3 regions of the Ensifer sp. GW823-FHT05D09 genome follow, and region 2 is predicted to be linked to each of the others. Evidence: riboswitches for the same ligand, from Rfam matches in the RefSeq annotation. Region 2 holds a riboswitch; each other region holds the start of a gene.
The links. Region 2 has a riboswitch for cobalamin ahead of AC1Q80_RS09805 (DUF1636 family protein). Riboswitches for the same ligand answer to the same signal wherever they lie in the genome.

Region 1: it holds a riboswitch for cobalamin, as region 2 does, so the genes downstream of both, AC1Q80_RS16660 (TonB-dependent receptor plug domain-containing protein) here and AC1Q80_RS09805 (DUF1636 family protein) in region 2, are expected to answer to the same signal.
Region 3: it holds a riboswitch for cobalamin, as region 2 does, so the genes downstream of both, metE (5-methyltetrahydropteroyltriglutamate--homocysteine S-methyltransferase) here and AC1Q80_RS09805 (DUF1636 family protein) in region 2, are expected to answer to the same signal.

The regions. Positions count from the first base shown of each region.
Region 1 is NZ_JBXAIA010000005.1:144,625-154,312, reverse strand. Features, by position in the region: gene AC1Q80_RS16665 (ABC transporter substrate-binding protein) at 1-620, opposite strand, end outside; gene AC1Q80_RS16660 (TonB-dependent receptor plug domain-containing protein) at 659-2,572, opposite strand; cobalamin riboswitch at 2,748-2,956, opposite strand; gene AC1Q80_RS16655 (ABC transporter permease) at 3,049-4,161, opposite strand; gene rbbA (ribosome-associated ATPase/putative transporter RbbA) at 4,164-6,950, opposite strand; gene AC1Q80_RS16645 (HlyD family secretion protein) at 6,950-8,020, opposite strand; gene AC1Q80_RS16640 (sugar ABC transporter ATP-binding protein) at 8,321-9,688, shown strand, end outside.
Region 2 is NZ_JBXAIA010000002.1:833,989-843,676, forward strand. Features, by position in the region: gene AC1Q80_RS09790 (FecCD family ABC transporter permease) at 1-418, opposite strand, end outside; gene AC1Q80_RS09795 (ABC transporter substrate-binding protein) at 596-1,549, opposite strand; gene AC1Q80_RS09800 (ABC transporter ATP-binding protein) at 1,546-2,352, opposite strand; gene AC1Q80_RS09805 (DUF1636 family protein) at 2,390-2,803, opposite strand; cobalamin riboswitch at 2,912-3,127, opposite strand; gene AC1Q80_RS09810 (hypothetical protein) at 3,413-3,769, shown strand; gene aspT (aspartate-alanine antiporter) at 3,923-5,629, shown strand; gene AC1Q80_RS09820 (bifunctional aspartate transaminase/aspartate 4-decarboxylase) at 5,684-7,336, shown strand; gene AC1Q80_RS09825 (aspartate:alanine exchanger family transporter) at 7,537-9,216, shown strand; gene AC1Q80_RS09830 (SLC13 family permease) at 9,273-9,688, opposite strand, start outside.
Region 3 is NZ_JBXAIA010000005.1:298,927-308,614, forward strand. Features, by position in the region: gene metE (5-methyltetrahydropteroyltriglutamate--homocysteine S-methyltransferase) at 1-1,047, opposite strand, end outside; cobalamin riboswitch at 1,145-1,364, opposite strand; gene AC1Q80_RS17310 (hypothetical protein) at 1,361-1,732, shown strand; gene AC1Q80_RS17315 (LysR substrate-binding domain-containing protein) at 1,839-2,744, shown strand; gene AC1Q80_RS17320 (substrate-binding domain-containing protein) at 2,942-3,970, shown strand; gene AC1Q80_RS17325 (sugar ABC transporter ATP-binding protein) at 4,036-5,583, shown strand; gene AC1Q80_RS17330 (ABC transporter permease) at 5,612-6,601, shown strand; gene AC1Q80_RS17335 (sugar-binding transcriptional regulator) at 6,604-7,614, shown strand; gene AC1Q80_RS17340 (aldo/keto reductase) at 7,611-8,606, shown strand; gene AC1Q80_RS17345 (glycerol-3-phosphate dehydrogenase/oxidase) at 8,619-9,688, shown strand, end outside.

The DNA.
Region 1 (9,688 bases), on a different contig from region 2:
GCGATCAGGTCCGGACGTGCAAGCACCAAAACTTCCAGTGGCAATTGCCCGGTGCCGGAGATGCCCAGCTTGTCGGCGAGATTTTCCAGTCCGGCGATGCCGACGATATCGGCAACCAGCGTGCCGCTGCCCGAGGTGAAGCCGTTGGCATAATAGAGCGCCAGATCGACATCGTGCACCTTGATCGTCTTCAACCGCCCGATCTCGGCATCCATTTCCGCCACCAGTTGATCCGCACGCTGTTGACGACCGAGAAGCTTTCCCATGCGTTGGAGGTTTGCCCGGACCTGCGCAATCGATGCCTCCGGCGCGAACTCCTCGACTGCAAAACCGAGCCGCTTCAACAGATCGACGGTCGTGCGCGTCGTGTAGGTGCCGGCGATGACCAGATCCGGCTTCATCAGGAAGATTTCTTCGGCAAGCCCATGATTGACCACATAGGAGTTCGCCTCGGCGGCAAGCGCCGAGGTCGAGCCATCGGTGGCCAGATAGGATACCGAATGGAGTTGCCCCTTGTCGGCCACCAGCATCGCCATCTGGTCGGTGCAGACGTTCATGGAGACGACGCGGCGCGGCGCTTCGCCTGCCCAGGCGCCAAAGGGCAAGGCTGTGCAAAGCACCCCTGCAACCAGATATCGCCTGCACCAACCGGATGTCATCAGAACGAGGCCTTCAGGCCGGCAAAGGCGGTCACGCCTTGCGTGTTGTAGCCGTAGATCTCCTCATAGTCCTCATCGAAAAGGTTGTCGACGCGGCCGAAGATCTCGAGCGTGTCGTTGACCTTGAAGCTGCCGCCAACATTGACCAGCGTATAGGCGCCGAGCGGCACCCGCTCAGAGCCCGGCCGATAGGCCACATCCTGCATGCGGCCATTGAGGATGACTTCGCCGAAGACCCTGATACGATCGTCGTGGAAGACATACGCGGCATCGAGCGACGCGGCATGGCGCGGGCGGCGAACTTCCTGCAGACGCGGACCACCGGCCAGCGTCTGCTCGCTCGAAGCGGTGTAGGTGTAGGTCGCCGTCGTCGTCAGTCCGTTGAAGAAGTCGACCGTCGCGGAGACCTCGACCCCGTGGCGCAAGCTTTCGCCGGAGCGATTGACCGGCGTCGAACGGAAGCTGGCGTCGTCGACGGTGGCGATCTCGTTTTTAAGGTTCTGGTCAAAGTAGGTGACATCGACGGTCAGACCGTCGTCGAAGAAGCGCTGCTCGACACCGATGTCCCAGCCGAGGCTTTCCTCCGGTTTCAGGTAGGGATTGCCGATGAAGGTTCCCGGGATATATCCGAACTGCTCGTAGAAGGTCGGATTGGTCACGCCGGTGCCGACGGATGCATGCAGGCGGGTATCGCTGCCCGGTATCTCCCAGGAGGCGCTGAGGCTCCATGTGGTCGCGTCCTCGAAGCGATCGTTGAAATCGCGCCTGAGGCCTGCATTGACGAAGAACTGGTCGGCGAACTCGCCGCGATACTCGCCGACGAGCGAATGCGCATTGCGGCTGAAGGTCTGCTGCAGATGCGACGGCGTGAACGTCTCGCGCTGCCACTCGTAGCCTCCGGTGATCTGGTGGCGGATACCGTCTCCACCATCGAAGCCGTAGCTCGCCTGATAGCTGCCGTTGTAGCGGTTGCCGTCGTTCCAGGATCGCCCGAAGCCGCTGACATTGTCGCGATGAACGTCAAGGCCGGAGACGCGCGCCTTCTGGGTGAGATCGCCGTCGAGCGCCGAATGGGTGAGGCCGAGCGAACCCGAGAGCTCGCGCGACCGGGTGTAGTCAAGCGTGTCGTAGGTCAACGCGGTCATGTAGTCCTGCGCGTCGAGGTCGGTCTTGCGGTTGACCGCGCGCAACGTCGCGTCGAGCTGCAAATCCGGCGAGAGATCGAAGGTGAACTTGCCGTTGACGGTGCCGTTGCGGTCGCCGTCGTCCTCGGACCCGGTATCGGAGATGTTGAAGCCGCCGGTCCGTTGGAAGACACCCGACAACGCATAATCATAACCTTCGCCGCCGCCGCGGGTGGAGACACCGCCGAGCCAGGTACCGTCGCTGCCGACTTCGGTGCGCGCGCTCGACCTGGCGCCCTCACGGCTTCCCTTCTTGGTAATGATGTTGATGACACCGGCCATGGCATTGGCGCCCCAGAAGGTGCTTTGCGGTCCGCGCAGGATTTCGATGCGCTCGATGTCGTCGGCAACCAGGCCGCCGAAGTCGAACTCGCCCTGGGACACGTCGTTCGCCTCGACGCCATCGATCACCACCAGTAGCTGATTGCCTTCCGCACCGCGCACGCGCACCTGCGTCAGGCCGCCGGAGGCACCGGTGCGCGAAACCGAGAAACCGGGAACGAGACGCAGGGCGTCGGCGACGTAGCGGATCTGGTTTTTCTCGATCTGATCTCCGGTAATCACGGTAAAGGCGCGCCCGGATTTGCGCTGTTCGGTCGGCGTCAGGCCATCGGAAACCAGGATCTTTTCAAGTTTCGTCGGCTGTTCGTTTGTGCCCTGGTCCTGTGCCTGAGCCCCGCCCACGAGTGTCAGAACCAGCACTGCTGCGCCGGTCAAATGCTTCGTCATATCGTCCCACTCCGGCGCGATGGGCACGATCCGGCCCACGCGCGATCGACCGCGGGCAAAGGGTGGCAGGGGCAAGACGACAAGCGACCACCCCGGCGCCGTCTGCGGCACGCGGCAACATTGCTCCAATGTCACCGCTACGGACGGCCGCGCCTCGACACCCCTCGTGTCCAGGCATGGGTGACCGAAACAGGCAGGTCTCCTGACTTCCGCGTCGTCGCTTCCTCCCGCCTTCCCACGCGAGAGTTCGCGCAGTGGCTTCATGGGATTCCGCTCGGCGGTTACAGTTGCGGGGGCAGTCGCGGTTTCGGTCCCTTGCGGGCAATCCTCACCGTGTTCCCTTTTCATCCGTCGTCAGACGGAACCTGTTTCGCAAGAAATGCACTATCAGATGCCGGCGGCGCGTCAACCGCCGGTCGCATTTTCCACTGGTAAAGTCTGCGCGCGCAGAGCTCGCAAGGCCCATGGCGCAAAGGCTACTTCAGGAACGCCCGGAAGCGCCGCATGGCGAAGGCAAAGAGAATGGCGCCGATCACCAGCAAGGCAAGGAGCTGCGGCCAGACGACATCCAGACCGGCATCGCGAAACAGGACCGCCTGCGCCAGAATGACGAAATGGGTGTTTGGTGCCGCCAGCATGATATTCTGGATGATCTCCGGCATGCTTTCGCGCGGTGTCATGCCACCGGAGAGCGCCTGGAGCGGCAGAAGAACGAGCATCAGCAGCAGGCCGAACTGCGGCATCGAGCCGGCAATCGTGGCCAGCAGGATTCCCATCGACGTGGTGGCAAAGAGTTGCAGGGCGGTGGCGAGCAGGAACAGCGCAAACGAACCCTGCACCGGGACGGCAAGCACCCCCTTGACCACGAAGATCAGCGACACCGCAGAAGCCAGCAGCACCACCAGCCCCATCGACCAGACCTTGCTGACCATGATTTCGAACGGGGTGACGGGCATGACGAGCAGATGCTCGACCGTGCCATGTTCGCGTTCGCGGATGAGGGCAGCTCCTGTCAGGACGATCGACAGGATGGTGATGTTGGTGATCACGTTCATCACCGCGCCGAACCAGCCCTTGTTCAATTCGGCATTGTACCGCGCGCGCAGGACCAGATCGACCGGCAGTTTCTGCTCACTGCGGTGACGGTCGAGGAAGCCCGCAACCTCGCCGGTGACGATCTGCTGGATGTAGCCGTTGCCGGAGAAGGCCTGGCTCATCCGGGTCGCATCGACATTCAGCTGGATCGTCGGCGTGCGCCCGGCGAGCAGATCCGTCTGGAAATTCGGCGGAATGTCGAGCGCGAAGGTATCGAGCCCCTGATCCATCCGCCGGTCCATTTCCGCCGGCGTGATCATCTGCGGCGGCACGAAATAGGGCGGATAGAAAGCCGTCGATATCCGCGTCGACACCGGCGAGCGGTCCTCATCGACGATCGCGACGGCGGCGCGGTTGAGCGTCTCCGGCATCGCCGTCGAGCCGGTATAGACCGACAGCGTGAAGGAATAGACGATCAGGATCAACAGGATCGGGTCGCGCCAGAGGCCCCAGAGTTCCTTGATGCCGAGGTGGTAGATGTGGGACAGGCGCATCGTCACCTCGCCTGCTTCTTGAGGGACAGGGTTCCGATCACCAGCAGCACCGGCACCGCAATCAGCATCGGCACGAAAGCGCCCGCGAGATCGCCGAAGCCGAGCGCCTTGGAGAAGGTGCCGCGAGCGATGGTCATGAAATGCGTCGTCGGGTAGATCTGGCCGATGAAGGCGCCCGCGCCCTCCAGCGACGAGACCGGATCGATCATGCCGGAATACTGGATGGCCGGAATGAGCGTCAGGATCGCCGTACCGAAAATCGCGGCAATCTGGCTGGACATGAAGGTGGAGATGACGAGCCCCATCGCCGTTGCCGCCGAGACGTAGATCAATCCGGCGACCGTCCAGGCCAGCAGGCTGCCGGTGAACGGCACCCGGAAGACGAAGATCGCAAAGGCGGTCAAAAGCGCGAAATTGAGCATCGCCAGGGCGATATAGGGGAGTTGCTTGCCGACCAGGAATTCGAGCCGCGTCACCGGCGAGACGTAGAGGTTGACGATCGAGCCCAGCTCCTTCTCGCGCACGACGCTGAGCGCCGACAGCATGGCCGGGATCAGCATCAGCAACAGCGGAATGACGGCGGGCACCATGGCGACGATGCTCTTGACGTCGGGATTGTAGCGGAAGCGCGTCTCGATCTTGAAGGTGCCGGCGGTTGCCGCATCGCCGTAGCGTTCGCGGATCTTTCCGGTCAGCCAGTGGGCGTGCAGGCCCTGCACGTAGCCTTTGACCGTTTCGGCGCGGCTCGCCATGGCCCCATCTATCCAGGCGGCAATTTCGACCGCGTCGCCACGGGCCGCCCGTCTGGCAAAACCCGGCGGTATCTCGATCGCAAGGCTCAGTTCGCCATTGCGCATGCGCCGGTCGAGGTCGGCATAATCGGTGATCGGGTCCTTCTCGATGAAGTAGCGCGAGCCTGCGATTTCGAGAATGTATTCGCGGCTGGTGGTGGTCTGGTCATGGTCGAGCACCGCGAAGGTCAGGTCTTCGACATCCATGTTGATGCCATAGCCGATGACGAACATCAGGATGACCGTGCCGATGGTCGCGAGCGTCGCCCGGATGGGATCGCGCACCAGTTCCAGCGCCTCGCGACGGGTGTAGCTGAACATGCGTCCGACGTCGAAAAACGCCGACGTCGCCGACGCCTTTCGTTCGACCTCCTGCGCGATTGCCGGCTTCGACGGGTCGTGCGCCCTGACCACGGAAGGCGCCGCCGGCTTCGCGCCGGCGATCGCCTCTTCGAGATAGGCGATGAAGGCTTCCTCCAGCGTCGACGCGGAGCGGCTCTTCATGATGCCCTCCGGCGTGTCGCTGACCAGCACCTTGCCCGCATGCATCAGCGACATGCGATCGCAGCGCATCGCCTCGTTCATGAAGTGGGTGGAGATGAAGATCGTCACCTGCTCGTTGCGCGAGAGGTCAACGAGGATCTGCCAGAAACTGTCGCGCGCGACGGGGTCGACGCCGGATGTCGGCTCGTCGAGGATGAGGATGTCGGGCGAATGGATCAGGGCGACGGCCAGCGACAGCCGTTGGCGCACCCCGAGCGGCAAGGCGTCCGGCAGCGCCTCCATCACGCCGGCGAGATCAAAGCGATCCGCAAGCTCCTCGATCCGCTTTGGAATGGTGTCAGCTGCCATGCCGAAGAGCTTGGCATGCAGCTCGAGGTTCTGCAGGACCGTCAGCTCGGTATAAAGCGAGAAGGCCTGCGACATGTAGCCGACACGGTGACGCACTTCCATGTCGCGCGGGTCGACTTCGCGCCCGAAGAGCTTGGCCGTGCCTTCGCTGGCGGCGAGCAGGCCCGTCAGCATTTTCATCGTCGTCGTCTTGCCGCAACCGTTGGAGCCGAGAAAGCCGAAGATCTCGCCGCGGCCGATGCGGAAGCTGACATTGTCGACGGCGACGAAATCCCCGAAGCGCATGGTGAGGTTGTTCGCCTCGATGGCGATGTCGTCGCCCACCTCTTCCGGACGCGGCGGAATGACGACGTCGTGGTGCTCGCGCCTGAGATCTTCCGGAAGCAACGCGATGAAGGCGGCATCGAGCGTGTCGACGCCGGTCTTTTGCAGCAACTCGTCAGGCGTGCCCGTTGCCAGCACCCGGCCGGCATCCATCGCCACCAGCCAGTCGAAGCGGGCCGCCTCTTCCATATAGGCGGTGGCAACGATGACGCTCATGCCAGGCCGCTCGGCGCGGATCTCATCGATCAGCTCCCAGAACTGCCGGCGCGACAGCGGGTCGACGCCCGTGGTCGGCTCGTCGAGAATGAGGAGGTCAGGGTCATGAATGAGCGCACAGCACAGTCCCAGCTTCTGCTTCATGCCGCCGGAAAGCTTGCCCGCGGGACGGTCGGCGAAAGGCGCAAGGCCGGTGCTTTGGAGCAGACTGGCGATGCGCCGTTCGCGCTCCTCGCGATCGTGGCCGAACAGGCGGCCGAAGAAATCGACGTTCTCGAAGACGGAAAGCGTCGGGTAAAGGTTCTTGCCGAGGCCCTGCGGCATATAGGCGATGCGCGGGCAGGTCCGCCGCCGGTGGCCGGCATCGGCGATGTCTCCGCCGAGCACCTCGACGCGACCGCCCTGGACGGCGCGGGCGCCGGCGACAAGCGAGAGCAGGCTCGACTTTCCAACCCCGTCCGGCCCGATCAGGCCGGCCATGCAACCGGAGGGGATGTCGAGCGTCACGTCGTCAAGCGCCCGGGTCTTGCCGTAGGAAAGCGTGACGGCGTTGAGGCGTACCACGGGCTCTGCCGGCGACAGGCCGGCCCTGTCGGGATCCGCCATCACTGCACCAGCGTGCCGGTCTGGCTCGCCGGCCACTCGGCCTTGGGATCGACCTTGACATAGGCGACCCCCGGAAGCCCCGTCTTGACCATGCGGATATACTTCTTCAGCAGTTCCTTCGGGATCTGCGCCTTGATCCGGAAGGTCAGCTTCTGGCGCTCTTCGGCGGTCTCGACCGTCTTCGGCGTGAACTGCGCGACATCGGCGACATAGGAGACCTTGGCGGGAATGATGTATTGCGGTGCTGCGTCCAGCACCAGCCGGACCTCGCTGCCGATAGACAACAGCCCGGCCTGATCCGTCGGCAGGAAGAAGGTCATGTAGACGTCGCCGAGATCGACGAGATTGAGCACCCGGCCGCCGGCGGCCAGCACTTCGCCGGGCTGGACCACCCGATACTGGATGCGACCGTCGCGCGGCGAAACAAGCGTGCTGTCGTTGATGTCGGCAACGATGCTCTCGACCGACGCCTTGGCGGCCTCGACCGAGGCTTGCGCATCGATAACCTGGGATTTCGCCGAATTGATCGCCGCATCCGACGCGGCAAGCGAGGCTTCCGCGGCACTGGCGGCAGCTCTCGCACCTTCCGCGGTGGCGCGGTCATCATCAAGCACCTGCTGCGAAACTGTGCTCGTCTTGACGAGTTGCTCGGAGCGGGCGAGGCGCCGCTCGGCAGCGTCCAGTTGTGCCCGGCGTTGCGCCAGCACGGCTTCGGCTGCCGCCTTTTCCGCCTCGCGCTGGGTCACAAGGTTCTTTGCCGCCTCGACGCCGACAATGGCGCGCTGCTGTTGCGCTTCGGCCTGTCGCTTATGCGCCTCGAGCTGGACCGTATCCATCTGGGCGAGCACCTGCCCGGCAGTGACGAAATCGCCCTCGTCGACCATGATCTCTTTGATTCTGCCCGGCGTTTTCGTCGAGATATCGATTTCGACCGCCTCGATGCGCCCGTTGCCACTGGCGATCCCGGCGGGCAGCGCGTTGCGATCGAGATTCTGCCAGGCGTAGTAGCCGCCGGCCAGGGCCAAAACGATCAGGCCGAGCACGAGCCAATTCTTCCGGGCTTTTTCCATTTCAGCGTCCCACCTTCAAATGCACACCACGACAATAGCCAGCGGCCGCCCAAACACAACCGGGAATAGGTTGCGCGTGATGAACCGTCACCGCGACGTAAACGGATCGCTAAACCAAGCCCGTGGGAACGGGACCCTGCATTGACTCATGTCAATTCGAGAGATGAGTGGATACAAATTTGACAAAAGCCGATCAAAAAAATCAAAAGTAAAATCTCGATATTGACAGATGTCGATCATCATGTGATTTTTGTCGAAATCGATAGCGGCAAAATCGCCATCGCAGCGTGGGAGGACACCATGCAACCGCTTTTGAAGGTTGAAGGACTGAAGAAATCATTCGGGGGCGTCGCAGCCTTGCGCGACGGTCGCCTTGAACTTCAGGCCGGTTCCGTTCACGCGCTTTGCGGCGGCAACGGCGCGGGAAAATCGACGTTCCTGTCGATCCTCATGGGCATCCAGCAGCGCGACGGCGGCACGATCTGGCGGCGCGGCGAGGAAGTCCACTATGGCAACCCGGCTGAGGCGCTTGCCTCCGGCATTGCCATCATCGAGCAGGAACTGAGCCCCGTTCCGCACATGACGGTCGCCGAAAACATCTATCTCGGCCGCGAACCTTCGGGGCGCTTCGGCGGCATCGACTTCAAGAAGATGAACCGCGACGCGCAGCAGCTTCTCGATCGGCTCGAATTCGGCATCCGCGCCACCCAGACGATGATGACGCTTTCGGTCGCGCAGATGCAGCTGGTCGAAATCGCCAAGGCTTTCAGCCACGAAGCCGAGGTCATCTTCATGGACGAGCCGACATCGGCGATCGGCGAGAAGGAAGCGCAACACCTGTTTGCTGCGGTTGCTCGCCTCAAGGCCGAGGGCAAGGGCGTCGTCTACGTCTCGCACCGACTGTCGGAAATCTTCCAGATCGCCGACAGCTATACGGTCTTTCGCGACGGCGGCTATGTCGGCAGCGGTCTGCTTTCCGACATCGATCGCCCCGGCCTGATCAAGATGATCGTCGGGCGCGAACTCGGCGAGGAATACATCAAGACCAACGACCCGACCGACGAGATCGGCCTGGAGGTCTCGGGCCTGACACTGCCCGGCAAGATCGAGGACATCTCGTTTTCGGTGCGCAAGGGCGAAATCTTCGGCATCTACGGGCTGATGGGCTCCGGCCGTACGGAGATCTTCAACTGCCTGTTCGGCCTCGACCGCCCGTCTCACGGCGATGTCATGCTCGAAGGTGAACGGATCACCGTCAGCAAACCGGCCGACGCGATGGCGAGCGGTATCGCGCTTGTCACCGAAGACAGAAAAGTCAGCGGCCTCAATCTGGCCGACAGCGTTCGCGGCAACATCTGCCTGGCAAGCCTTCCGGAGATGAGCCCGCGCTTCGTCATGAAGGGGCGGGACGAGGCCGCAGCCAGTGCCGAGATGATCGCCCGCTTCGGCATCAAGGCGGCGCGCGACACGATGCCGGTCTCGGGTCTTTCGGGCGGCAACCAGCAGAAGGTCGTGCTCGGAAAATGGTTCCTGCGCCAGCCGAGATTGCTTCTGCTCGACGAGCCGACCCGCGGCGTCGACGTCGGGGCCAAACGCGAAATCTACCGCATCATCTGTGATTTCACCGCGGCCGGCGGCACCGTCGTCATGATCTCCTCCGAGATCGAC
Region 2 (9,688 bases):
CCACAAGTGCTGTCGCGACCAGAGCGCCGGCAAAGGCAAACAGCGGCACCGTGGCGAGGCCCAGGATGAGGCCTGTGTGGAGAAGCGCGATGATCGCGCCGAGCGCGCCGCCGGAGGACACGCCGAGCAGGTGCGGATCGGCGAGCGGATTGCGGGTGACGGGCTGAAGCACGGCGCCCGTCAGCGCCAGCCCCGCCCCCACCAGCCCGGCAAGCACGACACGCGGCAGGCGCACGTCCCAGACGATGCTCTCGCGGCCGGCCGACCAGGCGACCTCGACGCTGCCAGGCGAAAGCTTCGAGGCGATGATCGACCAGACGGTCGAAACCGGGATCGGTGCAGAGCCCAAGGAGACGGCAGCGGTGATCGTCAGGCACAAGAGCAGCAGTGCCACGAGAAAGGCGGTCGTGATCTTCACTGTCCGTCCCAGGTTCAAGATTGCAAAGGAGAGGACGAAAGCGGGCGACAAGGCGTGCTTTCGCCAGAGGGCGGCGCATCGGGAGTGACGCGCCGGCAATGCCATAACACGCTAAACGTGCTGCATGATTTGCCCTGTACCGACGCCGGTTTCAGGGATCACGCAGCCGACGGCGCACTACATCGCCTGCCCGTGAAATGCCTTTGCCAGGCGGGCGATGGCATCGATGTTGCGTGGGCCCGGCGTCGCCTCGACATAGTCGAGCACCACGAAGCGGTCGTTCTTGACGGCATCGATGTTCTTGAAGGCGGGATTGCTCTTCATGAAGGCGATCTTCTGCTCGGCGGTGACCTCGCCATAGTTGACGATCACAACCACCTCCGGGTTCTTGTCGATCACCGGCTCCCAGGAAATCTCCGTCCAGCTCTTCTCGACGTCGTCCATGACGTTGACGCCGCCGGCCGCTTCTATCATCGCCGTCGGAATGCCGAACCGGCCTGATGTGAACGGCTTTTCCTCGCCGGAATCATAGACGAAGACGCGCGTCGGGCGCTCGATCGCACCGACGTCGGCGGTGATCCTGGCGAGATCGCGGCGATAGCCGTCGACCAGCGCCTTGGCCTGGTCCTCGACGCCGAAGATCAGGCCGAGATTGAGCAGATCGACGAACATGTCGTCCATCGTCGGCTTATCCTTGGCCATGATGTGGATGCAGGATTCGGTCAGTTCGTAGACGTTGACCTTGAAGGGCGCCAGCGTTTCCGGCGTCACCTCGCCGCCCACCTTCATGCCGTAGTTCCAGCCGGCAAAGTAGAAATCAGCGTCGGCATTGAGCAGCACTTCCTTGGTCGGATATTTTTCCGAAAGCTCCGGCAGCGCCTGGACACCTTCGCGCAGCTTTTCATCCAGCGTCTTCCAGCCGGAGACGCCGGTATAGCCGACCATGCGGTCCTGCAGCTTCAAGGCCAGCATCATCTCGGTGAGGTTGACGTCGTTGGAGACGGCGCGCTTTGGCGCCGCATCGAAGGTCACGTCGCGATTGCAGCTCTTGACGGTGACGGGATAGGCGAGCGCCGGCGTGGCGGCGAGCGCAAGGAGCAGAAGGGCCGAACCGGCGAACAATGTCTTCATGAAATCAATTCCTGTCGAGCGAGTGAAAAGGAAAATCGGGCGCCGTTGGAGACGGCATTACTGTGGGCGGTGGCGGTAACGCCAAAGGCGTCGGAAAGCGCCTTCGGATTGAGCACCTCTTCGGGCGGCCCGAAGGCCGTCATGCGGCCCTCCGTCAGGATCGCCACGTCGGTGGCAAATTCGGCGGCCAGGTTGATGTCGTGCAGCGTGGTAACGATGGTCAGTTGGAGCGTCTGCAGGAGGTCGAGGATTTCGAGCTGATGGCGGATATCGAGATGGTTGGTCGGCTCATCGAGGATGATGATGCGCGGCTGCTGGGCCAGCGCCCGGGCAATCAGCACCCGTTGTTTCTCGCCACCCGAAAGTGTCGAGAATTGCCGTCCGGCCAGATGGGCAAGGTCGAGATGCTCGAGCGCATGCGCCACCGTCTCGCGATCCCTGGCCGTCCAGCCGCTCATGCCTTCGCGCCTGGGGATGCGGCCCATCATCACCACGTCGCGCACGCTGAAAGGGAAATCGCTCGGCATTTCCTGCAAGACGACGGCAATGATCCGCGCAGCCTCCCGTGCCGTCATCGACCATATGTTAGTGCCATCGACTTCGATCGTGCCCGCCGTCGGCTGGGCGGAACGAAAGAGGCAGCGAAGCAGCGAAGTCTTGCCGGCACCGTTCGGGCCGAGAATGGCAAGCCGGCTGCCGGGCGCAATGGCAAAGTCGACCTCGCGAACAAGCCGCAGGTCCGGGCGTGGGCCCCAATCGAGCGCGCGGACACGAAGGCCGGCCCCTGTCGCGGTGCAGCTCATCGTCTCGTCCCTCCCCATGTACGCATTCGACAGGCGTTCATTGGAAGTGCCCGCCGATATCTTCGGAGATGAGCAGCGCTGCCGGTATGCGCGCCAGCGTCTTGGCGCTCAGCCCGCGCGGCCGTTCGGCCGCCCGCGTCATGCCATCGTTGCGCCCGGCATAGGTGGTGGCGAAGGTAACCAGATCGTCGATATCCTCATCGGGCGAGATATCGCCGAAGAGATAGGTCGCCTTGCCCGTCGCCTGGAAGGCGATGGTGCAAGGCCGGGTGCAGGCGGCCATGCAGACCGTTCCGGCGATCGAGAAATCCCGGTCGAGCGGCGCGCCGAGGGCGGCAATGCTACGGTTCAGCCGCTGGATCAGATCCGCGCCCGGGCGGCAGGGGCCGCCGGTGAACCGGCAATCGGTGCAGACCGTTATCTTGTGCTGTCGGGATGCCGGATTGGCCATATCTCTTCTCCGCCGGATCGGGCCGGAGAGAATATGGCAAAGCGATGTGATGGCGGGTGACCGCCGCGCAAAAACCAGTTCTTGTCCATCGGAACACCCCGTCCGTTGTGGTTGATCGGTTCGATGGCAGGTCTCCTGGCTCGCGGGTCTTCGCGCATCCACGTCTTCCCGGCTTAACGCCAGTGACAGGGTGTGAATGCGCTTTCCGCTCACAGTTGCGGGGGCAGCCACGGTTTCGGCCCCATTTGGGTCGTCCGCTCCGTGTTCCCTTTTCAGCCGCTTACGCATTGTCGCGCTCGCAGCACCATCACCCCCTTCGTCGCACACTTCGACGGAGGTGACAACCGGCGGGACGGATCGGCCTAGGCCTATCAACATGCGGCATATTCTCATGCGTTTTAGTTATGTAATATCATTACAGTAAGCAAGCCGAAATATCCGTCCTCCGGCATTATGCATCAGGGTCGACGACGCCACGACTGACCGTGCACGAACGCTCGACCGCGATGATCAGCAACGTCGTTGGCAACGACCCGTGCCCGATATCCCTTAAAATGCTGAGATGCGCGCCTTTGGCGGACACTCTGCACAAGCGCAATGAGGGAAACGATGCGTCGGCTGTTTCCGGCCGTGTTGAAACGTGTCTGGGTTGTTTCAACCATCCTTGGAGGAACCGCCTTCGGCGCATTCCATGGCTGGCAACGGCACGGAGTGGTGGGCGCGATTGCGCTCGGCTTCGTCGCCGGAGCCTTCCTCGCCAGTTCACCGAGGTTGCTTGTCGAACTGCTGACCTGGACGATCGCCGACGGCATCGGCACCCCATCCCCTGCCATGCCTCGTCGCACGAGCCATCGCGCCGCCCCTGGGCGCAGTCGTCACCGAAGCAACGGCCAACCGGTAACGTCGTCCGTTACTGTTACGTACTTGCAGACTGGCACAATCGGTGATGTGCTTTCAAAGAATTGATCGCGCCATCCAGCGGCGTGCAACGACTTGCGCCGGGTTCGCCCGCGTTCCGGGCGGCGGCGCTCCGAACTTCATATCTCGAAGTCTTATGCGACGTAACATCCAGCCTGTCCGCGTAACTCCCGTATACGACGAGTTTTTTTGAAGGGGATGATGGTGAATCCAATAGACTTTTTCGTAGACACGCTGCGTACCTATCCGCCGGTCGCCGTCTTTCTTGCCCTCGGCATCGGCTTCGTGATCGGCCCGATCAAGATCGCAGGCTTCAACCTTGGAAACGTTACCGCCACGCTACTGGCCGGTGTCGTCATCGGACAGCTGGGCATCCAGGTTTCCGGCGACCTGAAATCGACCTTGTTCCTTATTTTCCTGTTTGCCGTCGGCTACGGCGTCGGCCCGCAATTCGTTCGCGGCCTGAGCACGGATGGGCCGAAACAGATCCTCTTTGCCCTCTCGGTCCTCGTGCTGTGCCTGATCGTGCCCTATCTGTGCGCGCTGATTGCCGGCCTGCCGCTTGGCTATGGCGCCGGCATGTATGCCGGTTCGCAGACAATCTCCGCGGCCATCGGCGTTGCCAGCGACCAGATCAATGCAATGGGCATGAGCCCGGAACAGGCCAAGACCTACACCGACCAGATCCCGATCGCCTACGCGGTGACCTATATCTGGGGCACCATCGGCTCGGCGATCATCCTGGCGCAACTCGGGCCCAAGCTTCTCGGCATCGATCTTCCCGCCGCCTGCAGGGAGTATGAGGCCAAACTCGGCGGTGGCACCGTCAGCAGCGAACCCGGCATCACCCGCGCCTATCACGATTTCGGCCTCCGGGCCTACCGCGTCGACGAGGCGAGCGGCCTTACCGGAACGCCGGTCAGGAACCTGCTTCCCGGCATCCGCGTCTTCGTGGAGCGGCTGCGGCGCGGCGGCCAGATCATCGAAGCCGATGGCAACACCGTGCTGCAGCCTGGCGATGTCGTCGCCTTTTCCGGCAGACGCGCCGCCCTTGTGGAACACCTCGACGCCAAGCTGCTGGAGGTTGAGGACAAGGAACTGCTGAACGCCGAAGCCGAGGTCCTCGACGTCTACGTCACCAACAAGGCGCTTGCCGGCCGGACACTCGCCGACGTCAGCACCGAGGATTGGGCCCGCGGCGTCTATGCACGCAAGATCGTGCGCTCGCTGGTCGAAATCCCGGTCCTGCCCGGCACGACGGTCGAACGCGGCGATATCGTCACCATCGGCGGCGCCAAGAGACATGTCGAGGCGGCGATCAAGGCGCTCGGCTTTGCCGACCGTCCGGTCGAAACGACCGATATTGCCTTTCTCGGCTGGGGGCTGTTCTTCGGAGCCATGGTCGGCGCGCTGACGCTCACGATAGGCGGCATACCGATCGGCCTGTCCACCTCAGGCGGCGCGCTTCTCGCCGGCCTCGTCCTCGGCTGGCTTCGCTCCACCTATCCTGCCTTCGGCACCATCCCGGCTCCGGCACTCTGGCTGATGAACACGCTGGGCCTGAACATCTTCATTGCCGTCGTCGGCATCGGCGCCGGTCCCGGCTTCGTCGCCGGACTGCAGGAAGTCGGCATTTCGCTGCTGCTCTGGGGCATCGTGTCGACATCGGTCCCGATGATCGCCTCGGTGCTGATCGGACACTACGTGTTCCGCTTTCACCCCGCGATCCTGTTTGGCGCCTGCGCCGGCGTGCGCACCACCACGGCGGCGCTCGGCATGATCCAGGAAGCGGCCAAGAGCAAGGTTCCGGCCCTTGGCTACGGCATGCCCTATGCCATCGGCAACACACTGCTGACCATATTCGGCCTCGTCATCGTCATCATGCTGGCGCCATCAGGCGGGCCGTGAGTTTGAGAGCATCGTTCGAAGAAGCAGAAAACATCGTTTAAGGGAGTGTGATTCATGTTGGACAGAAAATTCTACGACAGTCTATCCGATCTCAGCCCGTTCGAAATCAAGGACGAGCTGATCAAGCTTGCCAGGACGAGCTCGCAGAAATCCGCCACGGCATTCCTCAATGCCGGCCGCGGCAATCCGAACTGGACGGCGACAAGGGCGCGTGAAGCGTTTTTCCTGCTTGGCCAATTCGCCATCACAGAGGCCAAGCGCACCTCCTTTGATCCCAAAGCGGGCGTAGCAGGCATGCCGGCGCGCGATGGGGCGCATCAGCGGTTCCAGAAGTGGATCAAGAAACAGCTCCACGCGGCCGCCCAATGGGACGAGGAGGAGGAAGGCGAACTGCCGGCAAAGACGCTTTCCGACGCCGTCGAATACGCCATTCGCTCCTTCAACTTCGAGCCGGACGCCTTCGTGCACGAGCTCACCGATTCCATCATCGGCGACAACTATCCGGTGCCCGACCGGGCGCTCCATCACAACGAGATCATCACCCATGAATATCTGATGTGGGCGATGTGCGCCGGCCACCGGCCCAAGGCGACGTTCGACCTCTACCCGGTCGAAGGTGGCACCGCCGCCATGTGCTACATCTTCAAGGCGCTGAAGAACGCCCGCCTGCTCAACGCCGGCGACACGATCGCACTCGGCACGCCGATCTTCACGCCCTATCTGGAAATGCCGGAACTGGAGGACTACGACCTCAAGACCATCAATGTCAGCGCCGAGCAGGAGGATCGCTTCCAGTTTACCGACGAGGATATCAAGGCGCTCGAAAACCCCAAGGTGAAGGCGCTGTTCCTGGTGAACCCCGGAAACCCGTCCGCCGTTGCCATGGATCCGGATTCGATCAAGCGCCTCGTCGACCTCGTCACCAAGAAGCGCCCCGACCTGATCGTGCTCACGGACGACGTCTACGGCACCTTCGTTCCAGGCTTCCAGTCGCTGCTCGGTCATCTGCCGCGCAACACGATCGGCGTCTACTCGTACTCGAAGTATTTCGGCTGCACCGGCTGGCGCCTCGGCGTCATTGCGGTGGCGCAGGACAACATCTTCGACGAGAAGATCAAGGCCCATGGCGAGCCGATCCAGAAGCTCCTGGAAAAGCGCTACAAGGCGATGACGCCGAAGCCGCGCGACGTGAAGTTCATCGATCGCATCGTCGCCGACAGCCGCGACGTGGCGCTGAACCACACCGCCGGCCTGTCGCTTCCGCAACAGGTGATGATGTCGCTCTTCGGCCTCGTCGAGCTGATGGATGTGGAGAAGGCCTACCAGAAGGCCTGCATCGCCATCTGCACGAAGCGGTTCTGGAACCTGATCGAAGGCATGGGCGTCGAGTCGAATCCCGGCATCTATTTCGACCACTATTACGGCATCATCGACTTCGAGTTCTGGCTGCGCAAGTATGTCGGAGAAGATGTCGTCGCCTGGGTGAAGGAGAACATTCACCCGCTCGACATCCCCTTCCGGCTCGCCGAAGACTACGGCATCGTTCTCTTGAACGGTTCTGGTTTCGATGCGCCGAACTGGTCGGCACGCGTCTCCTTCGCCAATCTCAACGACGATGCCTATACCCAGATCGGCACTGCCGTCCGCTCCGTCGCGCGCGGTTACGTCCAGGCCTATCGCGCTTCCAAGGGCATTCCGATCAGCTGATGCACCGAAGGCGCCGGCCGCCCCAGGGCGGCCGGCGATTTCAACCCGCTCGCTTCGCCTGACCGCCTCGTTTCCTGAGCCGCATTCCCGCGCGTCCGAAAATCGACCGAAGGCTTCAGGCGCCGCATATCGTTGAAAACCCATCTGCATTCGGCACGCAGCCCACCGGCGTCCGGCGCTCAATCTCGAAGGATCGTCACGTGGTCGAACAGGCGTTCAGCATTCTGCGGGCTCATCCGGAACTGGCGTTGTTCCTGGCGCTCGGCATCGGTTATGCCGTCGGCAAGATCACCATCGCCGGCGTGACGGTCGGCGCCGTCACCGGCTGCCTGCTGGCCGGCGTGCTGATCGGCCAGACCGGCGCCGTGCTTTCGAACGATGTGAAGCAGGCGTTCTTCCTGCTCTTTCTCTTCGCCATCGGCTACCGCACCGGCCCGCAATTCTTCCAGAGCCTCAATGCCGACGCCCTGCCGCAGATCGCCGTCACCGTGACGCTTTGCGTCGTGGCACTTGGCGTGGCGATCGTTCTTTCCATCTTCTTCGGCTTCGATCTGGGAACGGCGGCGGGCGTGCTTGCCGGCGGGACAACGGAATCGGCAACCGTTGGTGTCGCCATCGACACGTTCCGAAAGACAGCACCGACGCCAGAGGCTGCCAGCCAGTTCGAGTCCGCTGTCGCGACCGGCTTTGCCGTCGCCTATCTCGTCGGTGTCGTCAGCGCCATCCTCGTGCAGTCGCAACTGGCGCCAAGACTGTTCGGCCGCAGCCTGAAGGACGCCTGCGCCGAACTCGAGGCAGAACTCAACATCACTCCGAACGACACCGGCAACAGCGCACGCCGCGAGATCGAGGCACGCGCGTTCGTTGTTGGCGACAATCTTGTCGGCCTCACCGTCCAGGAGGCGGAGGCACGCGTTCCCGAGCGGCAGAAGGCCTATATCGAACAGATCCGCCGGGGCAGCGAGATCATCACCCCCGCTGCCAAGGAGCGCCTGCAGGTGGGCGACGTCATTGCCGTTGCCGGGCTTCGCGGGTTTCTGGTGGAGTATGCCAGCCGGATCGGCACCGAGATCGACGATCGCGAGTTGCTCGATATCCCGGTCGAGGTTCTCGACGTCGTCGTGACCAACAAGGAGGTTGCAGGACAACGCCTGTGGCAGCTCAACCAGCGACCGGAAGCGCGTTCCGTCTTCCTGCGCGGGATCCTCCGCGCCGGCCAGACGATCCCGATCTTCCCGGGGCTGACCGTGCGTCGCGGCGACGTGATGTCGATTGCCGGCGCGAGGCGCCACGTGGAGGATGCGGCAGCTCTCCTTGGTTATGCCGACCGCGAGACGACGGCGACCGACATGGTCTTTGTCGGCGTGTTCATCTTCCTCGGGGGCCTCATCGGCATTCCCGCCCTCAAGCTCGGCGCGCTGGAGATCGGCCTCGGCGTCGCGGTCGGCGTGCTGGTCGCCGGCCTCGTCGCCGGCTGGCTACGCTCGATCAGGCGCACCTTCGGCTTCGTGCCGGAAGCCACGCTCTGGTTCTTCGACAGTGTCGGGCTTTGCGCCTTCATCGCCTGCGTCGGCATTTCGGCTGGCCCAAGCTTCGTCGCCGGTCTCGTTCAGTCCGGCCCGGCGCTCGTCATCGCAAGTGCGCTGATCTGCGTGATTTCGCACCTGGCCGCACTCGCGCTCGGCCGCTGGGTCTTCCGCATGAACGAAGGCCTGCTCGCCGGCACCTGCTGCGGCGCCGGCACCTCGGCACCGGCGCTGGCCGCCGTGCAGGAGGCAGCGGGAAGCAAGGTCCCGACATTGGGTTACGGCCTTGGCTATGCAATCGGCAATGTGCTGCTGGCGCTCTGGGGTGCGGTGCTGGTTACGGTTCTTGGGTAGCAACGCCCTTTGGCCCGGCGGCGCACATTCGCCGGTTGAAGCCCCTCATCTTCCATCTATCGCAGCGGCCACACCAGCATCAGCGTCGGGATGCTGACGACAACAATGACGAGCGAGAGCGGCAGGCCGAGGCGCGGGTAATCGCTGAACCTGTAGCCACCTGGCCCCATCACCAGGGTGTTGCACTGATGGCCGATCGGGGTAAGGAAGTCGCAGCCGGCGCCGATAGCAACGGCCATCAGGAAGGCTTCGGGCCGGTAGCCGAGCGCGGTCGCGAAGCTGGCGGCGATCGGCGCCATGACAAGCACGGTCGCGGCATTGTTGAGGAACGGCGTCACGGCCATGGCCGCAAGCAGGATCAGCGTCAGGGCGCCGGCGGGCGGCAGGCCGGTTGCGACCGTGCCGAGCCAGCTGGCAATGACATCGGTTCCTCCTGTCGTGCGCAGGGAATCGCTGACCGGGATCAGCGCCG
Region 3 (9,688 bases), on a different contig from region 2:
GAGATCAACAGGCACATGCAGCAGCGAGCACGACGGCGCAAGCTCGATGTGGTCGCGGCCATGCGCCTCGACCAGCGGCTGCAGCCGGCGGAAGAGACCGGCAAGATCCGTCCGCCACACATTGCGGCCATCGACGACCCCGAGCGACAGAACCAGCTGTGCTGGCGCCGACTCGATGAGGGCGTCCAGCTGTTGCGGCGCCCGCACGAGATCGAGATGCAGCCCGGTGACCGGCAGTGAAAGCGCTATCGGCAGGTTGTCACCGATCGCGCCGAAATAGGTCGCAAGCATGATTTTTAACTGCGGTACTTCCGAAGCGAACGTCCGGTAAGTCAGTGCCAGCGCCTGGCGTTCCCGCTCGTTGAGATCGAGCACAAGGCAGGGTTCGTCGATCTGCACCCATTCGACACCGGCGTTCGCAAGCTCTCTGAGAAGTTTCACATAGACGGGCACCAGCCGCTCGATCAGCTCGATCGGCTCGAACCCGCCGGCAGGCGCCTTGCCGAGCTTCAGGAAGGTCACGGGGCCGAGCACGACGGGACGGGTGACATGCCCAAGCGCGCTCGCTTCAAGGAAGGCCTCCAGCGGTGCGTTGCGCGTCAGCTCGAAGCGCTGGTCCTCAGCGAATTCCGGGACCATGTAGTGATAGTTGGTGTCGAACCACTTGGTCATCTCCAGCGCCTGGTTGCCGCCGTCCGGGCCGCCATGGGTGCAGCCGGAAGCGCAGGTCGCGGTCGTCGAACCACGTGCCATGGCGAAGTACGTGTCGAGATCGACCGGGCCGCCTTTCCAGCCATAGGCCGGCGGCACCGCGCCAACGAGCACGGATGTGTCGAGAACCTGATCGTACAGTGAGAAGTCGTTCGATGGAATGATCTGGATCCCCCGCGTTTTTTGCGCGGCCCAGTTTTCCGCCCGAAGGCTCGCGGCAACGGCGAGCAGATCCTGTCTGTCGATCTTGCCGGCCCAATAGCGCTCCAGCGCGAACTTCAGTTCACGGTGTCTGCCGATACGTGGGAAGCCGAGATTGGCTGTCTTGATGGTCATTTCCTTACCCCGAGGTTGTGGGCAAGGCTTTGAATGCGACGCATCCACGACCGAGGCAGGCTCGTTCGTCAAGGCGGCACATCGGACACCCCGCCCGTGGACGTTATCGATCGCGGCAGGTCTCCTGGCTTGCGGGTCAACACGAACCGTCCCGTCTTCCCGAGGCGTCTCCCTCAGTGACATCATTGGACGGCCGCTCGCCGCTTACAGTTGCGGGGGCAGCTCCGGCATGGGCGCCTTGCGGCGCCGCACCGTATTCCCTCTTAGCTCCGGCCCGTCGCAAGACGGGCCGCAGAACCACGATTGTTTGACAATGCCCTGCAAAGACGGGCAGGTCAATCGCATAAAGAAATGTTTATGTCTTTATTTTCAAGTTTCGATGGGCTGGGGAATTTTGCGGCAACGGCGCGCGGCACCGCATCACGACAGGCTGCTGCAGGGGAACCACGCCGTCATCGGCTACAAGCGGCGACGGAGCGTTGCCGGGATCGGGCTCTTTTACGGGCTGCCATGGAATGGCAATGTCGCCTGCACGCGCGCGAATGCTGTCATTGTCGCGCGTCAGGCCGATGTCTCGGAGCTGGAATTCGCTGAATGTATCGACTGTCGTCGTGATGTCGGCGGCTCTCCTGGCAAAACTCCAGACATGGCGGATGATCGATCGCAGTGCGCTCGGCATTGCTAACCCCTTCATTTCTGCGGTGGTGTGTTCGCGAGAAAATTGAGGATTTTCACGGTTTCGCGCAAAGCGGTTTCTCGCATGCTGCCATAAAGAATGCTTATCTCAACGCATGAGCAAGATTCCCCCCATGAGCGCGGTGCGCGCCTTCGAGGCTGCCGCCCGGCACCTGAGTTTCACCCGCGCGGCGCAGGAGCTGGGTATGACCCAGGCTGCAGTCAGCTATCAGATCCGGCTGCTGGAGGACCGCACCGGCACGGCTCTTTTTGTCCGCCTGCCCAGGGAAGTGCGGTTGACGGCCGCCGGCAGACAGCTCGCGCCGAAGGTGACGGAAGCGATCGATCTCCTGGGGACGGCCTTCTCCGAGATTGCCGACAAGACCGAACATCACCTGCATATCTCCGTGCTTCCGACAGTGGTCTCAAGCTGGCTCGGCTCAAGGCTCGCCTCGTTCCAGGCGGCCCATCCGAACATCAGCATTCGCGTCCACATGTCGACCGAGCTGATCGACTTCAAGCGCGATGCGATCGACCTCGTGGTGCGCAGCGGTAACGGTGACTGGCCGGGCCACGACGTGTTTCCGCTTTTCCCGATCGAATACCTGCCGGTATGCACGCCGACATTCCTGGAAAAACATCAGCTCAGGCATCCCTCCGACGTACTCAAGGTGCGCCGCTTCGGCAATGCCAGCTGGTGGCGGCGCTGGATGGTCGAGACCGGCGTGGAGCCACCCGCCAGTAACGGCACCGAGCTGATTTTCGACGTCCAGGCGATGGATGTGGCGACCACATTGCTCGACCACGGTATCGCCATGGCCGTCTCGACCTTCCTGATCGAGGAGCTTCGCAGCGGAAAACTGATCCGGCCGTTCAACCATGTGGTCAGGGACGGCCGCGCCTATTGGCTTGTCTATCCGCAAAGCCACCGACGGCAGAAGAAGATCCAGGCGTTCCGCGAGTGGATCATCGCCGAGGCCGCCGCCTCGAACGCGCAGCTGGCAGCGGCGATGGGCGAATGACTCTGATTGGAGGCGACAATATACATGCAGTCATGAATTATTATTCATAGCGTGAATTATATTGACATAACCCCGGGGCGTGGTTTTAATCATGACAGTCGGAAGTCGAGGAGGAGTTCCGGCAAACTCACACATCAGCGGTCATTTCTGACGGCACGATTGGTTTTTGGGAGGGGCTTCGGCCTCGAGGAGGACGCTTGCGCACTTTTTTGAGCACGACCGCACTGGCGGTCATTGCAACTACGTTTCTGGCTGGCGCTGCCAACGCGGAGACGGCCAACCCGTTTCGCTGCGAACCCGGCGAAAAATATGTCATGAACGTCATGGTATCGGGCGTCGAATACTGGTTCCCGGTCTATGAAATGTTCAAGCAGGCCGGCCAGCAGTTCGGCTGCGAGACCGAATACACCGGCACGCCGGAATATGACGTCAACAAGCAGATCGCCACCTTCGACCAGGCGCTGGCACAGAACCCGGCGGGCATCCTCGTTCACCCGATGAACTCGGATCCCTTCATCGAGCCGATCAACCGCGCCATCGACCAGGGCACGGCGGTCGTCACGTTTGCCGCCGACTCGCCGCTCTCCAAGCGCATCTCGTTCATCACCTCGGACAACACCCGCGAAGGCGTCTATGCCGCCGACGCGATCGCCGAGAAGATGGGCGGCAAGGGCGAATACGCCGTTCTGGAAAACCCCGGCCAGGACAACCACGACAAGCGCATCACGGCCTTTGTCGGCCGCATGGCTGAAAAGTGGCCCGACATGAAACTGGTCGGCCGCGCCGCTTCCAACCAGGATCCGAACAAGGCCTATCAGGGCCTGATGAGCCTGATCCAGGCCAATCCGAACCTCGGCGCTGTCTTCATGCCGGAAGCCAACTCGGCGATCGGTGCGGCACAGGCCAGCAAGGAAAGCGGCGGCAAGGTTCTCGTCATGTGCGCCGACGTCAACGCCAACATCCTCGACATGATCAAGGCCGGCGAAGTGTTCGGCTCGATCAACCCCAACCAGGGCATGCAGGGCTATATGGGCTTCATGCTGCTGTGGCTTGCCAAGCACCCCGAACTCATCGATCCGATGAACGACGCCAAGCGTTCCGGCTTCAACCCGATGAGCATTCCCTTCGTCGACAATGGTCTGTCGATCGTCACCGCCGCCAATGCGGACGACTTCTACTGGGACAAGTACCTGAAGCGCCGCGGCACCAAGGGCATTGACGAGTAAGGGTCTTTGACATGGCTATCCGGATGTCCGGATAGCCAGTCGAACGCATGAGAGTGGAGAAGGCGATGATATCGCAGCCGGTCCTTCAGGTCCGCAACGTCACCAAGCACTTCGGGGCTGTGAAGGCGTTGACCAATGTGGATTTCAACCTCGAAAAAGGCGAGATCCACGCGCTTTGCGGCGAGAACGGCGCAGGCAAATCCACCCTCATGAACATCATCGCCGGCGTGCTGCAGCCGAACGAGGGCGAAATCCTCGTCGACGGCACGCCGACGAAGATTTCTTCGCCGGCCGCAGCCCAAACGCTCGGCATCGGCCTCGTCCACCAGGAAATCGCGCTCTGCCCGGATGCGACGGTGGCGGAAAACATGTTCATGGCGGCAACCAACCGGCGGCGATCGCCGCTGATGAACTACGCCTCGCTTGCCCGCGATGCGCAAAAGGTGATGAACCGGCTGGCGCCGATCGACGTGCGCCGCAAGGTCGCCGACCTCTCCATTTCCAGCCAGCAGCTGGTCGAGATCGCCAAGGCGCTGACGCTCGACTGCCGGGTGCTGATCCTTGACGAGCCGACGGCGGCGCTGACGGAGGCCGAGGCGCAGGCGCTGTTCGGCATCATCCGCGACCTGAAGGCCGCTGGCATTTCCATCATCTACATCAGCCATCGCATGGCGGAAATCTTCAGCCTGTGCGACCGCGTCACTGTCTTTCGCGACGGCCGCCATGTCTCGACGGAACGCATTACCGACGTGACACCGGACGATGTCGTGCGTCGCATGGTCGGCCGCGAGATCACCCAGCTCTATCCGCCCAAACAGGCAGCGGGCGAGCAATCCGACGAGGTCATCCTGTCGGTGCGCGGCCTCGGCGACGGCGAGCGCATCGACGGTGTCGGTTTCGAGCTGCGCAAGGGCGAAATCCTCGGGATCGGTGGACTGATCGGCTCCGGTCGCACCGAGATCGCCGAAGCCATCTGCGGCCTGCGCCGCAAGGTGCGCGGCGACGTGCTGCTGCACGGCAAGACGCAGGCGATCGGCAACTATCGAGACGCTGTCGATACCGGCATCGTCTACCTCTCCGAGGATCGCAAGGGATCCGGTGTGTTCGTCGACATGTCGATCGCCCAGAACATTTCGGTCCTGGATCTGAAGACGCTGACCGGGCCGCTTGGGCTGATGAACGCGAAGGCGGAAGCGGACCTCGCCAGCGAGTTTACCCGGCGGCTCGGCGTGCGCATGGGCGGCATCGCCATGCCGGTGTCGTCGCTCTCGGGCGGCAACCAGCAGAAGGTGGCCATCGCCAAGCAGCTCGCGGTGCGGCCGAAGGTCATTCTCATGGACGAGCCGACGCGCGGCATCGACGTCGGCGCCAAATCGGAAATTCACCGGCTGCTGCGCGACCTCGCGCGCTCGGGCATCGGCATCGTCGTCATCTCGTCGGAACTGCCCGAGCTTCTCGGACTGTGCGACCGGGTTCTGGTCGTTCGCGAAGGCGGCATCGCCGGCGAACTCGGCGAGGCCGAGATGTCGGAAGAGGCGGTGATCCGTCTTGCCTCCGGGGTCGGGCAGCATGGTGAACCACTAAAAAGCAGGGCGGCCGAGCATGTTGCCTGAGACAAGCAGAGTGAATGGGGAGGCGGAAATGGCAGTCGATACGGTGGTTGCAACGCAGGTGCAGGTTCCGGCCTGGCGACGGATCGGCACGATGCGCGAGGCAGGGCTGATCGCCATCATTCTGGCGCTCGGCATCATCATGAGCTTCGCCTCGCCGCACTTCCTCACCTTCGGCAACATGCGCGCGATGCTGATGAGCTTCTCGGTCGAGGGCATCGTCGTCGTCGGCATGACGATCCTCCTGATCGTCGGCGGCATCGACCTTGCTGTCGGATCGGTCGTGTGCTTCGCCATGGTGCTGGCCGGGTCGCTGTTCCTCGCCGGCGTCGATCCCTGGACGGCTTCGCTCGTCGGCATCCTCGCAAGCAGCCTCATTGGCGCGATCATGGGCTTCTTCGTCACCGTCGTCGGGCTCAACCATTTCATCACGTCGCTTGCGGCCATGGTGATCGTGCGCGGGCTCTGCCTCGTCATCACCAAGGGCACGCCGCTGTCGCTCTTCACCCTGCCGCCATCGTTCAAGGCGGTCGGCCAGGGCACCTTCAACGGCATCCCCTATGTCATCCTGATCTTCGTCGCCGTCGTCGTCCTGTTCGACTTCCTGCTGCGCCGGGCAACCGCCTTTCGCAAGGTGTTCTACACCGGCAGCAACGAGAAGGCGGCGCTCTATTCCGGCATCAAGACCAAGCAGGTAAAGTTCTGGGTGACAGTGCTCTGCTCGACGCTCGCCGGTGTCGCAGGCGTCATCTACATGTCGCGCTTCGGCGCCGCCACGCCCACCTTCGGCGTCGGCATGGAACTCAACATCATCGCCGCTGCCGTGATCGGCGGGGCGTCGCTCAACGGCGGATCTGGTACGATCTTCGGCGCCATTCTCGGCATGGCTCTGTTGTCCGTCGTCACCAGTTCGCTGATCCTGCTCGACGTCTCGGTCTATTGGCAGGATATGATCAAGGGCTGCATTCTGCTGGCAGCCGTTTCCATCGACCATTTCCTGCATAAGCGGAAGGCCAGCTGACCATGCCGATCGCCAATCCCAATCAGAACATCATCTCCAGCGTCCGCGAGGAACTCGTCGTTGCCCGGCAGATGCACCAGGCGCTGGTGCTGCACTTCCTCGAAGGCCTGACCCAGTCGCAGATTGCCGAACGGCTCGGCATTTCCCAGCCGACGGTCAACCGTCTGATCAAGCGTGGCCGCCAGCTCGGCCTCGTCGAAATCAAGATCAAGTCGCCGATCGAGCCGCTCGTCGACATGGAAGAGCAATTGCTGGCGCTCGGCGGCATCAGCCGCGCCGTCGTCGTCCCGACCGTGTCGGACAATCAGCAGACGGCGCTGCAGGCGGTCGGCGAGGCGGCAGCCCGTCTGTTGATGGAAGAGATCGCCGATGGTGACACCATCTGCATCACCGGCGGCAAGGGCGTCAGCGCTGTCGTTGCCGGCCTGCATCCGTCGCGGCGCCTCGACATCGAAGTGATCCCGGCGACGGGCTGTGTCCAGGGCAAGCACTATACCGACGTCAACCATGTCTCGACGCTGATGGCGGACCGGCTCGGCGGCAGGTCCTACCAGATCCATGCGCCGCTCTTTGCCGACAGTGCGGCCGAGCGTGCCATGCTGATCAACATGCGCTCGGTGGCGGATGTCTTCAAACGGGCGAGGGAAGCCAAGGTCGCGATCGTCGGTATCGGTTCGATCCTTTCCGACGATTCGAGCTACTACGACCTGCACCCCTCCTCGAGCACCGACCGCGCCGCGATCCAGCGCTCGGGCGCAAGCTGCGAACTGCTGGCGCACCTGCTCGACGACCAGGGCCGGGTCTGCGACTACAGCCTCAACCGCTCGCTGGTTTCGCTCACCCTCGACGAGTTTGCGTCGATCCCGACCAAGATCGGGGTCGCGAGCGGACCGAACAAGGCCGGGCCGATCCTCAGCGTCCTGCGCGGCAGGCATCTCGATACACTCGTGACCGACGAGGCGACCGGCGAGCGCATCCTTGCCATGGCAAGCGAAAAGGGACTTTCGGCATGAGCAATGAACAATTGACGCGCGAGATCGGCCGCTCCGGTGTCAAGGCATCCGCCGTCGGGCTAGGCACCTGGGCGATCGGTGGCTGGATGTGGGGCGGAACGGACGAAGGAGAGTCCATTGCCGCCATCCAGGCCTCGCTCGATGCCGGTGTGACCCTGATCGATACGGCGCCCGCGTATGGCCTCGGGCGCTCCGAGGAAATCGTCGGCAAGGCGCTTGCCGGGCGCCGCGACAAGGCCGTCATCGCCACCAAATGCGGCCTCGTCTGGCACACGACGAAGGGCAAGCACTTCTTCGACCAGGATGGAAAACCTGTTCATCGCTATCTCGGCCGCGATGCAATTTTTCACGAAGTCGAAGAGAGCCTGAAGCGGCTCGGGACCGATTACATCGACCTCTACATCACCCATTGGCAGGATCCGACGACGCCGATCGAGGAAACGGTGCGGGCGCTCGAAGACCTGAAGACTGCCGGCAAGATCCGCGCGATCGGCGCCAGCAATGTCGACCGGACCGAACTCGAGGCCTATATCGCCACCGGTCGTCTCGATGCGATCCAAGAGCGCTTCAGCATGATCGATCGCGAGATCGAGGCCGAGCTTCTGCCGCGGACGACGAAGAACAGCGTCGCGACCCTCAGCTATTCCTCGCTGGCGCTTGGCTTGCTCTCCGGCACGGTCGGCCCGAGCAGGGTGTTTTCGGGCGACGATCAGCGCCGCGACAATCCGCGCTTCTCGGTCGGAAACCGCGAGAAGGCGACGGCTTTTGCCGAGGCGATCCGCCCGATTGCCGAAAAGCATGGAGCCAGCATCGCGCAGACGGTCATTGCCTGGACGCTCGCCCAGCCCGGCGTCACGTTTGCGCTCTGCGGCGCACGCAATCCGGCGCAGGCGCTCGACAATGCCCGGGCCGGCACGATCCGGCTCGACGGCCCGGATCTCGCGGCGATCGACGAAGCGATAGCGGCGAAACTCGCCAACATGGATAGGTAACGGACCGCCATCATGAACCGAGAAGAGATCTTTGACGGGCTCCGCCAGAGCCCGAAGGTGGACGTCTGCGTGCTGGGCGGCGGCATCAACGGCCTCAGCGTCTTTCGCGAGCTGGCGCTGCAGGGCGTCAATGTCGTGCTCGTCGAGAAACACGATTTCTGTTCCGGTGCCAGCGCCGCACTCTCGCGCATGGTTCATGGCGGATTGCGCTATCTCGAAAACGGTGAATTCAGCCTGGTGCGGGAATCCCTGGTCGAGCGCGACCGGCTGCTGCGCAACGCGCCGCATTATGTCGGTCCGTTGCCGACGACGGTTCCCGTCTTTGATGTGTTCTCCGGCCTTGCCAACGGCGCCGTCCGGTTTCTCGGACTGTCCCGTCGGCCGAGCCGCCGCGGTGCTATCGTCATCAAGGCGGGGCTCGCGATCTACGATTTCCTGACGCGCAAGCGCGCCTTGATGCCCCGCCACGAATTTCGCGGACGGCGCTCGACGCTCACGAGGTGGCCGGCGCTCAATCCTGCAATCAAGAATTCCGCCACTTACTACGACGCCTGGGTCAGCCAGCCCGAGCGCCTCGGCATCGAACTGCTCGAGGACGGACTGTCTGCCGGCATTCACGCACGGGCCGTCAATTATGCCGAACTCGAACTGACCACCCCGGGACGCTACGTGATCAAGGACACGGTCGGCGGCACGGAGATTTCGATCGAGCCGGGCCTGATCGTCAACGCGACAGGCGGCTGGATCGACATCGCCAATCAGGGCCTGTTTTCCGAGGCTGCCCGTCCGGCACCCCTGATGGGCGGCACCAAGGGCTCGCACCTGATCATCGACAACGACGATCTGACGCGCGCGCTCGATGGTCACATGATCTACTACGAGAACGAGGACGGGCGCATCTGCATCCTGTTTCCCTATCTCGGCAAGGTCCTGGTCGGCTCCACCGACATTCGCGTCGACGATCCCGAAACCGTGCGCTGCGAGACGGCGGAACGGGACTATATCCTGCAGTCGCTCGCCTTCGTGCTGCCGACGATCAAGGTTAGAACCGAAGATATTGTCTTCCAGTTCTCAGGGGTCAG